DNA from 3 places in the Bacillus sp. FG16 genome. Region 2 is predicted to be linked to each of the others. Evidence: predicted binding sites of a transcription regulator. Region 2 holds the regulator's gene; each other region holds the start of a gene.
What was found. Region 2 encodes Rex, which represses fermentation and respiration genes when NADH is low (regulators of the CRP and FNR family bind a similar motif). Its sites were predicted from a motif close to TTGTGAAATATTTCACAA; they were not measured.

Region 1 (4,514 bases), on a different contig from region 2:
CTTTTATGCGATCGAAGCCTAAACGTTCTGTCCAGTAGGCAGTTCGCTCTCCGTAAATACCAGTTTCACGATAATATTGCATGTAAGCTGTAGCGATGCGAAGGACATCATCTTCAGTAGGGACAATCATTACAAAATCAGCTTCACGTACTTCTGTACCACCATTTCCGCCAATATAAAGTTGATATCCATTTTCGACACAAACAACGCCAAAATCTTTCGTCAGTACTTCCGCACAGTTACGCGGACAACCGGTTACACCCATTTTCATTTTATGAGGTGTATCTACCATTTCTAATGATTGTTCAAGCAACATACCAAGTCTTAATGAATCTTTCGTACCGAAACGGCAAAAACGAGAGCCAACACATGATTTTACATTACGAAGAGATTTTGAATACGCATATCCAGAAGTCATATTTAAGTCAGCCCATACGTTAGGTAAATCTTGTTTCTTGACACCGTATAAGCCAATTCGGCTTGCACCGGTAATTTTCACAAGTGGAACATCATACTTCTTCGCAACTTCAGCAATTTTCATTAAATCATCTGCTGTTGTAACGCCTCCGTACATACGTGGAATAACAGAGAATGTACCATCGTGCTGGATGTTACCATTCATTCTTTCATTAACGAAACGGGACGATTTATCATCTTCATATTCTTCTGGAATCGCCATACGTAAATAGTAGTTTAAAGCAGGGCGGCATTTCGAACAGCCGTCTTCATGTGCAAAACCAAGAACATTTCGTACTTCTTTTGGAGATTTTAAGCCTTTCTCGTGAATGGCCGCTACGACTTCATCACGGGATAAAGGTGTACATCCACACATACCGGCAGATTGCGCTGAGGCATCAAAAGCATCTCCAAGTGTATGAGATAAAACTTGTTCCACAAGCGGACGACATTTGCCACAAGACCCTGCGGCTTTCGTACAGCCTTTAACTTCTTCAAAAGTCGTTAACTCTTGTTCTAAAATGGCGTGAACGATTGTACCTTTCGTAACACCATTACATCCGCAAATCGTGTCATCAGCACTCATAGTAGCAACGTCAAGTTCACTTTCTTCACCAGCTTTGTGAAGAAGAGAAGCGGCTGTATATTCTTGTATATCTTCTTCTTTCTTTAACATGCTAAAGAGGCGTGTACCGTCAGCCGTGTCACCATATAAAACGATACCGACGACTTTATTATCACGAATTAATACTTTTTTATAGGAACGTTTACATTCATCAAAGATGGATATTGCTTTCGTTTGATCATCTTCATAAATTTGACCAGCAGAGAATAAATCACAACCAGCAACTTTTAATTGCGTACCGACGATACTACCCGAATATCCATCAGTTTGTAAATTCGTTATATGTTTTGCTAATATCGCACCTTGTTCATAAAGAGGAGCAACAAGTCCATATGCGATACCGTCATGTTCCGCACATTCTCCAACTGCATAAATGGACTCATTATTTGTTAGCATATAGTCATTGACTACAATACCGCGATTTACAATTAAACCAGCATCTTTTGCTATTTGCGTATTTGGGCGTATTCCGACAGCCATTACGATTAAATCACAATCTACAACTTCACCATCTTCAAATTGAATGCCCTCAACATGGTCTGTACCAAGAATCTTTACAGTTTTCTTTTCCGTTAAAAACTTCATGCCTTGCGCTTCTAAATCTTCGCGTAATAGAGAAGCTGCTTTCGTATCTAGTTGCTGCTCCATTAAGTTTGGCATTAAATGAACAACATGTACGTCCATCCCTAAGTCAATAAGACCTCTTGCGGCTTCTAAACCAAGTAACCCACCACCAATAACAACGGCCTTTTTCTTTTCTTTAGCGGTGTCTATCATAAATTGTGTATCTTCAATTGTTCGAAATCCTGTTACACCAGGAAGAGTAGAACCTTCAACAGGTAAAATAAAAGCACTAGAACCTGTTGCGATAATAAGTTTGTCATATGTAAGAGTACGATTTTTTTCTGTGACAATGACTTTTTCTTCTCGGTCAATACTTTGAACTCTTTCGTTTGTATATAAAGTTATCTCATTCTCTTCGTACCAACTATATTCATTCATAATGATATCTTGCATATTTGTTTTGCCTTGTAAAACGTGAGAGAGCATAATGCGATTGTAGTTTGGATGCGGTTCATCTCCAAAAATAGTAATCTCATATGAATCACTACTATGTTTTAATATTTCTTCCATACAGCGTATGCCAGCCATACCATTTCCGATCATAATTAAACGTTTTTTCATTTTCGTTTCCCCTTTTTCTGTGAAATGTTGAACAAAGGATTATATTTCTATTATAGAAAATCAAAAAAAGGGGAGATGTGATATTTATCACATTTTTATAATGATTCACAAATTGTTAAAATTCGGATTTATTCGAGAGGGATGTGTATATTCTTTACCAAATGAAAAAACAGGACATAAGTATGTATACTCATGTCCTGCACTTGATTTATACTCTCGTAATTGCACGTGGAAATAAAATGTTATTTTCTAAATGAATATGTTCAAATAAATCAGACTCTAGTGCTTCAAGGCGTTGGTAAACAAGTCGATAAGTGCCGCAAGCTCCTTCTGGAGGAGTAAAGTCATTTGTAACTTTACGAAGCTCTTTAATAATGTTGCCTGCGTGGTTATGTTCATTTTCCAACTCATCTACTACTTTACGTAATTTCACATAGTTTTCTTCAATTGGATTTTGTTCAAATTCTAAAATTAATGGAAAATCTTCTGTTTCTTCTTTAATTAAATGTTGTTCTAATTCCATCTTTAATTCGTGAAATAGCTTATGAATTTGAGCTAAGTGAGGCTGACTTGCTCCGTGGACGCGTAATACTTTTGTCACATACGGACTTAACTGTGGTAATTCTTCATTTAAATAGCGATGATGCTTATTTATAACATAATCAATCAATTCACGATAAGAAGCATTTTTCCAATCAATTTCAGATTCGTTTAATCGTTTCGTATTATTATAAAGCGTATTTAACTCTGTAAGTACTTCTGTTGCTGATAAATTTCTTTCATGAATTGCATCAATAAGTGGTTTATTGCCACCACAACAAAAGTCTATTCTATATGATTTAAAAAGATCACTAGCTTTCGGGAATTGTGTAACGATCTCACCGACAATAGAAGTTTCAGTAAATGCATGTTTCATATGAACGCCTCCATAAAGTTTGAATGTAATAACTAAATTAAGAATAGCGATAAATTAAAATCTATGTAGTGATTGAAATCACTTATTCTGTGTCGTTTTTGAGAATAATAAGAAGAATGTTATTAAAATAAGGGGGAAAGTAATAAGTGGTAATATTTTGCGTTAATAAAAAAGAAGCTTAGTAGAAGCTTCTTTTTTATTACTATTTTTCACATGCAATTCCATCGCCATCACGATCAAGATGAGAGCTATAACCTGGTTGCCCTTTATGTAAAGGGGCTTTCCCAGCTGCTCTAACTGCAGCACAATTTTTGTAGTATGCACTACTAGTATTTCCTGAAGCGGGTTGTGTTTGAGTTTGCTGTACTTTTTGCTCTTCTTGTTGTTTACGAGCCTGTTCATCAGCCTGACGTTTTTGTTCTTCTTGTTGTTTACGAGCTTGTTCATCAGCTTGTCGTTTTTGTTCTTCTTGTTGCTTACGAGCCTGTTCATCAGCTAGACGTTTTTCATCTTCTTGTTTACGAGCTTGTTCATCAGCCTGACGTTTTTCATCTTGTTGCTTACGAGCTTGTTCCTCGGCTAGACGTTTTTCATCTTCTTGTTTACGAGCTTGTTCCTCGGCTAGACGCTTCTCATCTTCTTGCTTTTGAGTTTTTTCATCCGCCTCTTTCTTTTCTAGTTCTTTTTTCTGTTCGCTATTTTTTTGTTCTTCATTGTTAGAGGCAACTTTTGTACTAGTTGCTGTCGTTTTTTCAGAAGAAGGAGCTGAAATACCTAATAGCGCAACAAAAATGACAAATAATACGGCTGTAATAATAAATTGTTTTTTCGCTACACCTGTCTTCTTAATAACAGATAATATTGCAAGTACAAGGAAGAATATAAATAGAATGAAACTTAAAATAGCAAAAAATTCGATGACTGGATGTTCAGATGTTGTTGTACCGGTCACTATTAATATAATTGAAATCATAAAAAGAATAACGGTAGGACGACCATATTGTTTTGCTTTTCCATTTTTCTTAAAGAATGAAATGATACATAAGATTAAAAGAATAAAAGCAATAAAAAATAAAGCTGCACCAATATTACTCAAAACCTCCATTTTCATACCTCCATTTGCAAGATTTTCTTTATTGATTATATAGGAACTTATTGGATATTACACGTATTATATAAATTTAGAAAATTAATATTTTTACTAGACCTATAAACATTTATTTTATATATAAGGAAAAATAGATATATTTCCTATTACTTTTTGAAAGAGATTTCATAAATTATAGTATATCGATTGAAAGGAGGAGATTTGAATGGAATTTCAATTGTTGG
Region 2 (4,514 bases):
ATTGAAATCAGCAGTTATCAACACTGTGCATAACGCGAAACAACGTGGTATAGAAATTAAACCAGAAGATTTAGCGGCAAGTTTCCAAGAAAGTGTAATAGATGTACTTGTAACGAAAGCAGCTCGTGCAGCAGAAGCTTATAATGTAAAGCAATTACTTCTTGCTGGTGGAGTAGCTGCTAATAAAGGACTTCGTGCGCGATTAGAAGAGGAATTTGCACAAAAAGAAAACATTGAACTAATTATTCCACCGCTATCTTTATGCACAGATAATGCAGCAATGATTGCAGCGGCAGGGACAATTGCGTATGAACAAGGCAAGCGTGCAACATTAGCCTTAAATGCGAATCCAGGATTAGATATTGAAGCATAGTTATGCACATAATTAACCACAGCTTGTGGATAAAACCCATATTATCTGTTGATAATGTGGGTTTTGTTGTGTATACGAAGTGTTGATAACTTTTTTGTTAGTTGTGGATAATGTGGAAAAGCTGTTTTAGTAGCTATTTTATAAAGGTGGATATGTGTATAAGTTTGTGGATAAACTAGATGAAGTCTGACCTTTGAATGTATTGTTTTTCGGGAAATAAAAAGTAAGAAGATATCCCTGAAAAACATTTTGAAATATCCCTCCATTATAGAGGGTGCTGATATTGTCAATCCTTGTCGGTAAATCGATATTTCGTGTCGAATCGTTTATATATATAAGGTTACGATAGATGTATTTGAAAAATCGTTGATATATCCCGAGTTACCATTGATATATTCAAAAAATTATTTATGTACTTAAAAAAAGATGTCGCATAGTCAGAAATCATGACTGATGAGACATCTTCCTTATTTATTAAATACTCTTATACATGTAGCTCTTCCCATTCTGCCATACAAGTTTCAAGTTGTTCTTGTAGCGTTTGTTTTTTAGTTGTAATTTCACTCGCTTTTTCATAATCTGCATATATTTCTGGTAAGCAAAGTTGATCTTCTAACGTAGCAATTTCTTCTTCTAAGTTTACGATGTTTTGTTCTAGTTCTTCAATTTTTCGAGTGCGTTGACGTTCTAATTGTTTACGCTCTTTTTCTTCGAGATAATTTAATTTTTCTTGAGCTACAGTTTTTTGAACAGGTGCCTGATTTTCTTGCTGTTCTTGTTGTTCAAATGCTGCGCGTTCAATCATTTCATTTTTCTTCTCCACATAGTAATCGTAATCCCCTAAATATTCCTGTGCACCTTCTGTTGATAACTCAACCACAGTCGTTGTTACACGGTTAATAAAGTAGCGGTCATGTGAGACAAATAGAAGAGTCCCTGGATAATCAATTAAAGCATTCTCTAAAATCTCTTTACTATTTAAATCAAGGTGGTTCGTAGGCTCATCCAGAATTAATAAATTTGACTTTTGCATCATAAGTTTCGCAAGAGCTAATCGAGCTTTTTGTCCACCACTAAGGGAAGATACTGGTTTCAGTACATCATCTCCTGTGAATAAAAAATTCCCAAGTATAGTACGGATTTCTTTTTCAGGTTGCAGTGGATATTCATCCCATAGTTCATTTAAAACCCGTTTAGAAGATGTTAAGTTTGCTTGCTTTTGATCATAATAACCAACAGATACATTTGATCCGAAAGAAACATCACCATTTAATAGTGGTAACTTATTCACAATAGATTTTAATAATGTAGATTTCCCAATTCCGTTTGGACCAACTAAAGCAACACTATCTCCGCGAGTTAAGCGCATAGTTACGTTTTCAATTATAGGGTCCTCATCATAGCCAATGGTTGCATCCTTTACTTGTAAAACATCATTTCCACTTTGCTTTTCAATATCGAAGTGGAATGATGCTGACTTAGAATCACCTAATGGTCTCGTTAATAATTCCATTCTGTCTAGTTGTTTACGGCGACTTTGAGCACGTTTCGTTGTAGAGGCGCGAGCTATATTCTTTTGAACGAAGTCCTCAAGTTTTGCGATTTCATCTTGTTGTTTTTCGTAACGTTTCATTTCTTGCTCGTATAAGGCTGATTTTAAGTCTAAATATTTACTGTAGTTACCAACAAATCGTCTGCTTTCTTTATTCGAAATTTCATATACTTGTGTAACGAGTTTGTCTAAGAAATAACGGTCATGTGAAACGATTAATATTGCGCCAGGATAACCTTGTAAATATTGCTCAAGCCATGTTAATGTTTCGATGTCTAAATGGTTTGTAGGCTCGTCCAAAATAAGTAAGTCTGGTTTTGTTAATAATAATTTCCCAAGAGCTAATCTTGTTTTTTGCCCACCGCTTAAAGTAGAAATCGTCGTCTGGTGCGTTTCAACTGGGAAGCCAAGGCCGCTTAAAATGGAGCGAATATCCGCTTCATATTGATATCCACCTTGATCTTTATAATTGAGTTGCAATTGGTCATAATCAGCTAACAATCTTTCATATATAGCTTCGTTTGAAAAGTTTTCTTCTTTGCCCATTTCTTGCTCAAGCCTTCGAAGTTTTGTCTCCATTTGCTGTAAGTGGGTAAAGACGGTTAGCATTTCATCCCAAATTGTTAAAGACGTTTCTAGACCGGTATTTTGAGCTAAATACCCGATTGAGACATCTTTCGGTTTTATAATTTCGCCACCATCATGTGATAACTCACCAGCGATAATTTTTAATAATGTAGATTTTCCAGCTCCATTCCTTCCAACTAATGCGATACGATCTTTTGTTTGTACTTCCAATTTTATGTTTGCAAGAATTGTTTCTGCACCGTATAATTTCGAAAGTCCATTTACTTGTAATAAAATCAATGTTTTCACCTCAAATAATTTCTTAACTTTGCCATGTTTATATTTCTCAATCATACTAAAAATAGTGTATAGTTTAAAATAAGAGAGAATACTTCTTCTCTTTATTATACAAGGAATTTAATGAGTGCTAAACTTCTGTATTTGATTAAAGTATATGAATAAAGATAGGAAGAGAGGAGAGGTCATATGGATCAGCAAAAGATTCCACAAGCCACTGCTAAAAGATTGCCTCTATACTATCGATTTATCCAAAACTTATCTCTTTCTGGTAAGCAGCGTGTTTCATCGGCCGAATTGAGTGAAGCGGTAAAAGTAGATTCCGCAACAATACGAAGAGATTTTTCGTATTTTGGAGCGTTAGGGAAAAAGGGATATGGATATAACGTAAATTATTTATTATCATTTTTCCGCGAAACACTTGATCAAGATGATATAACGCGTGTAGCACTTATTGGAGTAGGTAATTTAGGGACCGCTTTCTTACATTATAATTTCACGAAAAACAATAATACAAAAATTGAAATGGCATTTGATGTTAGTGAAGAGAAAGTTGGAACAGAAATCGGGGGCATTCCTGTATACCATTTAGATGAATTAGAAGAGAGATTATCAAATGATATACAAGTGGCAATATTAACAGTACCGGCTACAGTAGCACAAGCTGTAGCAGATAGATTAGCTGAAACGAGCGTGCATGGTATTTTGAATTTCACACCAGCACGATTAAACGTATCAGAGAATATTAGAATTCATCATATTGATTTAGCTGTAGAGTTACAAACATTAGTTTACTTTTTGAAAAACTATCCACAATAAAACGCAGAGGAAGCGACCTCTGCGTTTTATTATTGTTTCTTCTTTGTGAATTTAACTAATATAAGGCGAAGTGCCAAATTAAAATCAATTGTTGCCATAACTGCAAATAGTATTGTCCACACATTCCAGATTGTATCTGTCACGTTCGTAATGGCGAAGCGTGTAAAGATACATCCAAGAAGGAAGTATAGTGCAGCCATGAACAATGGTGAGTTTCTCATACAAAAAATCCTCCGATAAAGCCTTGCATTTTTTCAGCTTCTTTAATCATTTCTTGAATTTGCTCATTGCTCATAAAAATTTGCCCAATAGCGACTAATGTATTCATCGCAACATGAGCTGCAATCGGAACGATAATACGCTTCGTCTTCACATATAAGAAGGCGAATACGAGCCCCATAGCAGTGTATACCAATAAGTGAGTAAAATCAAAATGGATTGCTGCAAATACAAGCGAACTAATGATAGCTGCAATAAAGAAGTTAAACTTCTTATAAAGTGTACCAAATAAAATTTTTCTAAATACGATTTCTTCCAAGATAGGTCCGATTATAGATACGACAATAAGGAACCAAGGTGTCGTTCTTGCAATTTCCATCAGTTTCATTGTATTTTCTGAACCTTGTTTAATTCCTAGCAGCTGCATCTCGATCATACCGGCAACTATTTGTGAAAAGAAAGCCAAGAAGAAGCCGATGAAAATCCATCCAATAGTAGCTGGAACAGAAGAGCGCATTGCATCTAAATGCCTGTCACGAATGTCTGTTCTAAGTAACCAAAGAACGATACATAATGCAACAAAGAAGCTAATAATCGCCCAGTGTCCCGTTATGATTTGTCCTTTTTCCTCCATGGTAAATCCTCTATTATCATAGAGTCCTGTTTTTAGGAGAAGTGGTAATCCAA
Region 3 (4,514 bases), on a different contig from region 2:
GCATCATATCTAAAGCAGTTTTTCCGCTTAAACGTTTACCAATATATACAGCTAAAGTTGCTGTTAATAAAGCACCGATTGGCTCACCTGTTTTAATAATTAGACCAGCTTCAGTAATTGAAATGGATCCGGCACCAATTGCTCCAGCCACCATAGCCGAGAAGATTACAAGACCATTTGCACCGAGCATAAAAGCAATTCCTGCACCAATCGCTGGTGCCATTAGTGATTTTGCAACAACTCCAATTGTAATAAGCAACGGAATATCAACAATTCTTCCTATATTTTCGATTAGTAAACCAATTCCGAGGGATACGAAAATACCTTGTGCGATACCAGCAGATGCTTTAAATACACGAGACATTATATATTCCTTCATTTGTTTCACCTTCTCCTATAAGTTAGTAACCAATTGTTTTCATATAATCACGTAAAATATCGTTTGATTTTGCGAATCGAGATTCTTCATCCTCTGTTAAATTGAGTTCTACAATTTCTCTTATACCGTCTCTAGTAATAATAGCTGGTACTCCTGTACAAATATCATATTCACCGTACTCACCATCTAAAATAGCTGATACAGCAATGACACGGTGATCATCATTAAAGATTGAGCTTGCAATATATGCTAGAGAATTTCCGATTCCGTAATAAGTAGTTCCTTTACGTTTATAAATTTCCCATCCGGCTTTTGCAGTCTTCTCAACGATTTCATCTAAATCTATTTCACCAAATCGTTCTTTTTGTTCTTCTAAAATTTGCAGAATTGGCTTTCCACCAACAGTTACATGAGACCAAGCAACCATTTGAGAATCACCATGTTCTCCTAATGAATACCCATGAATACTACGAGGATCTACATGTAACATTTCAGATAAAATTGTTCTTAGGCGAGAAGAATCTAATGATGTTCCTGTACCGATTACGCGATTTCTAGGTAATCCAGATAATTTCCATACTTCATATGTGATAATATCAACTGGGTTCGATGCGAGTAAGAAAATACCATCAAATCCACTTGCCATTACGCCGCCAACAACACTTTCCATAATCTTCGCACTCGCTCCTAAAGTATCTAAGCGACTTTGTCCAGGTTTTGGTGCTGGTCCTGCAGTAATAATGACAATGTCCATATCTTTGCAGTCTTCATAGCTTCCTGCATATACTTTTGTTCTTGTATTTGTAAAGTTAATGCAATGTGATAAATCCATTGCTTCCCCAACTGCACGTTCATGATTTATATCAATTAATAATAGTTCTTCGCAAATTCCTTGATTTACAATGGAATACGCACAACTTGATCCAACTAATCCAGTACCGATAATTGCAATTTTTCTTGTATGTCTTTTCATAGCAATCTCTCCTAAGTGATCATATAATCTATTTCTTTTGTTCTTTACACTCTTAATTATAGAGGTTCTCACGATAGAAACCATGGATACTTTGTGAAATATTGATCAAAGTATTTGTCCTTTTTGTGAATTGTTATATTACATTTTCGTCATATTTGTTACAACTGGAAAAATATTTATTATGTATTTATTGACATACAAAAAAATAAAACGAGCGAATCTATTTTCGCCCGTTTTTTCATCCTATTATTCTGCACTTAACTGACTTTTTAATTGCTGCACGATCATCGGATTCGCAGGTGCTGCCGGTTTGTAATAACTCTTTTGCTTTGCGTACTCATACATATTACGTTGACGCATTTCATCTTGATTACGAATTTGGATTAACGTTTGATGTAACTGTTCATTATCAGACTGAGAAATATAATTTGCATAACTTGTTAAACTTGCATTTAATCCTGCTAAATAATCATTTACCATATCTTTTTCATTCATCTTTCTCTTCCTCCTATCCTAGGAAAGTCATTAATTGCTGTTTCGTATTTCTTGCATCTTGCGCATCTTTTTGTAGCATTTGTTTCAGTTGTGGATCTGTACACGTCTGTGCATACTGCTCCAACTTGTTAATAATCGTTGCATGTCCACCAATTAAATGACGTAAGTTTTCTACTTCAAGCTCTGTTAAGTTTTGCATATAACATACCCGCCTTTCTTTGTTCATTCATCATTAGTATTTGGTTCTTTTTGGATTGTATTCATCAACTTTTCCCACATATAAACAAAATAAAAGATGAATAGCTAGGCCATTCATCTTTTATGCTAAATATTCATTCAATTTTATAAAGAAACAATCATACTTATACTCACAAGTAGGTTCCATACAATATGTAAAATGATGCTAGGTAAAATAGATTGTGTTTTCTTATATAACATAGCAAATACAATCCCCATAATCATTGCCGTAACCGGAAAACCACCATGAAGAATCCCAAAGATAAAGGAAGAAATAATAATACCAACTAGAAAACTATATTTCTTTTCAAAAAATCGATACAAAATACCTCTATATAAAATTTCTTCTTTAATTGGTGTAATTATAGCAACACTTAACACATATATAATACTTTGTAGACTATTTTGAAGTCCTAAGCTCCCTAATTGATCTCTTTGCTGCTCTGCACTTTCAAAGCTAAACAACTCTAACATTACATACTGAGTTAATGCAATGATGATAAAACCTATTAATAAATACAAGTAGGTTTTCCCATTTTTTAAAATAGATACATCCCATATGTTCTTAATAAAATGAAGCACTGGTTTATACGCAAATAAAACAATAGTAACAACAGCTGCATCAAATAGAAGTAAATAATATCCCTCTAAATTAGCACGTAATACCTCTTCTCCAAAAATTCCAAGGGCTAAAGCAAGGAATAATCCCCCTAAGAGTGAGAACCCTAGAATGCTTGCAATCGTTACAACTAGATTTTTATATGTTATGTTATCTACTTCTCTTTCTGCATTATACGCGTCTAATACTGTTTTTCTCATACTATTCCTCCATTTGTTTTCATTACCTTAACAAAAAACCCTTAATACAAATATATAGATAATATAACAATTTTTTCAAAAAGAATAATATGCAATTTTACATATCATGAAAGCTTTGTATTATATAGTTTTTGGAATTAGATTACTATAGAATAATTATTAGATGAAATTCCAAAAATTTCTTATCTATCCACCATAACTCTCGCATCATATAAAATTTATTAGTTAAAGGAGCAATGAACATGAAAACACATGACTTCCTTACAGGAATCCAGAAGGGCTCTGAGCCTAGTCCATATCAAGATCCTATTGCTTTTATTTTCGTTTGCCTTTCCGTAGCTATATACACATTTTTCAAACCTGCTAAATAATATCATGTAATGAGAAAAAGCCTACCGCTCTTTTCGAATCATATGCACTAAAAAACCTTAGAATCACTTCTAAGGTTTTTGTTTGCCTCGTTTCTTATTCACGTAATCCTTTAATAAACGTTTCCAATAATACATGTAAACTTGTATCTAAATCTAACGGCAAACCAAATCCACCTTGCTGTTCAATTGACGCAAACCCATGACAAATACTTCTAAATCCACGTGTCGCATGAAGTGCATTCTCTCCTTCTAAGCCATACTGTTGTAAAACCTGAAGACAAAGCTTTACAATTCCGTCACCTGCTTTTCTTACTTCTTCATCTCGTAAAAAAGTTGCTTCATATAGTCCAGGATGTTTTCGGACAAATGCTACATATGCTTCTCCTAATGCATGAATTGCTTCATCCATCTGTTTATCCTCGGCCGCTTCTTCCAGTTTGTTATGCAACTGTTGTATTCCGTAAATACCAAGATGTTTCCGTACATCTTGTAACCCTTTTACATGATTATATAGTGAGGGCGAACGTATCCCTAACCTTTGCGCTAATGAAGCTAACGTTACTTCTTGTATTCCATTTGTATCTGCAATTTCTGCAGCTGTTTCTACAATTTTCTGTAATGTAAGTCCGATTCTCGGTGACATAAATTACCCCTCTCTCTTACTTTCTATATTCCGCTTCGCTTCCTTAATAGAAAGCTCTATGACGGCCCCTGGATTTTTTATCATTTTTCCGTGCCCTGCCGCAAGCAAGGAAGGTTCATATTCACTTAGCTTCTGTGCACTTTGTAATGATATTTCTTTGCTCCACGTTGCCATCGCTGGAAACGGAAACCAAAATTTCATTTGTCCCGAAACAGCCATACCTCCTCTTGTTTGAAATGCATCCCCAACAATAAGAGCTTTATTTCGTATATCAAGAAACGACATGGATCCTGGTGTATGTCCCGGTGTCATAATCGCAAGAAGCGATCCAACTCGGTCGCCATCTTCTAATAAAACATCAGGTACCGTTTTTACTTTTTTAGGTACACCGCCTTTTATCGGTATATTCGGTTCATCCTTTTGTAACGTCGTATCTCCTTCTAACAGCTTTGCGTCCCGCTTAGAAATATGGACTGGAACATGAGGAAGTACTTCCTTTAATGCATCTAATGCACCGATGTGATCATCATGCGCATGTGTTAATACAATCTTAGTAATTGGTTTTCCTATTTTCTCAGCCGCCTGTAAAATACCTTT

Region 1: the regulator Rex is predicted to act here: its motif matches at 2,342-2,359, upstream of nirB (NADPH-nitrite reductase large subunit).
Region 3: the regulator Rex is predicted to act here: its motif matches at 1,444-1,461, upstream of ACODS7_RS16440 (L-lactate dehydrogenase).

What each region holds. Positions count from the first base shown of each region.
Region 1 covers NZ_JBMDKC010000003.1:83,438-87,951, reverse strand. The annotation lists gene nirB (NADPH-nitrite reductase large subunit) at 1-2,266, opposite strand, end outside; gene ric (iron-sulfur cluster repair di-iron protein) at 2,475-3,182, opposite strand; gene ACODS7_RS02400 (excalibur calcium-binding domain-containing protein) at 3,385-4,287, opposite strand; gene exsG (exosporium protein ExsG) at 4,496-4,514, shown strand, end outside.
Region 2 covers NZ_JBMDKC010000108.1:2,475-6,988, forward strand. The annotation lists gene tsaD (tRNA (adenosine(37)-N6)-threonylcarbamoyltransferase complex transferase subunit TsaD) at 1-373, shown strand, start outside; gene ACODS7_RS26705 (ABC-F family ATP-binding cassette domain-containing protein) at 858-2,792, opposite strand; gene ACODS7_RS26710 (redox-sensing transcriptional repressor Rex) at 2,979-3,608, shown strand; gene ACODS7_RS26715 (YdiK family protein) at 3,638-3,829, opposite strand; gene ACODS7_RS26720 (CPBP family intramembrane glutamic endopeptidase) at 3,826-4,514, opposite strand, start outside.
Region 3 covers NZ_JBMDKC010000042.1:2,377-6,890, reverse strand. The annotation lists gene ACODS7_RS16445 (PTS sugar transporter subunit IIC) at 1-379, opposite strand, end outside; gene ACODS7_RS16440 (L-lactate dehydrogenase) at 402-1,352, opposite strand; gene ACODS7_RS16435 (spore coat protein) at 1,599-1,847, opposite strand; gene ACODS7_RS16430 (hypothetical protein) at 1,861-2,046, opposite strand; gene ACODS7_RS16425 (CPBP family intramembrane glutamic endopeptidase) at 2,190-2,903, opposite strand; gene ACODS7_RS16420 (TetR/AcrR family transcriptional regulator) at 3,369-3,917, opposite strand; gene ACODS7_RS16415 (MBL fold metallo-hydrolase) at 3,921-4,514, opposite strand, start outside.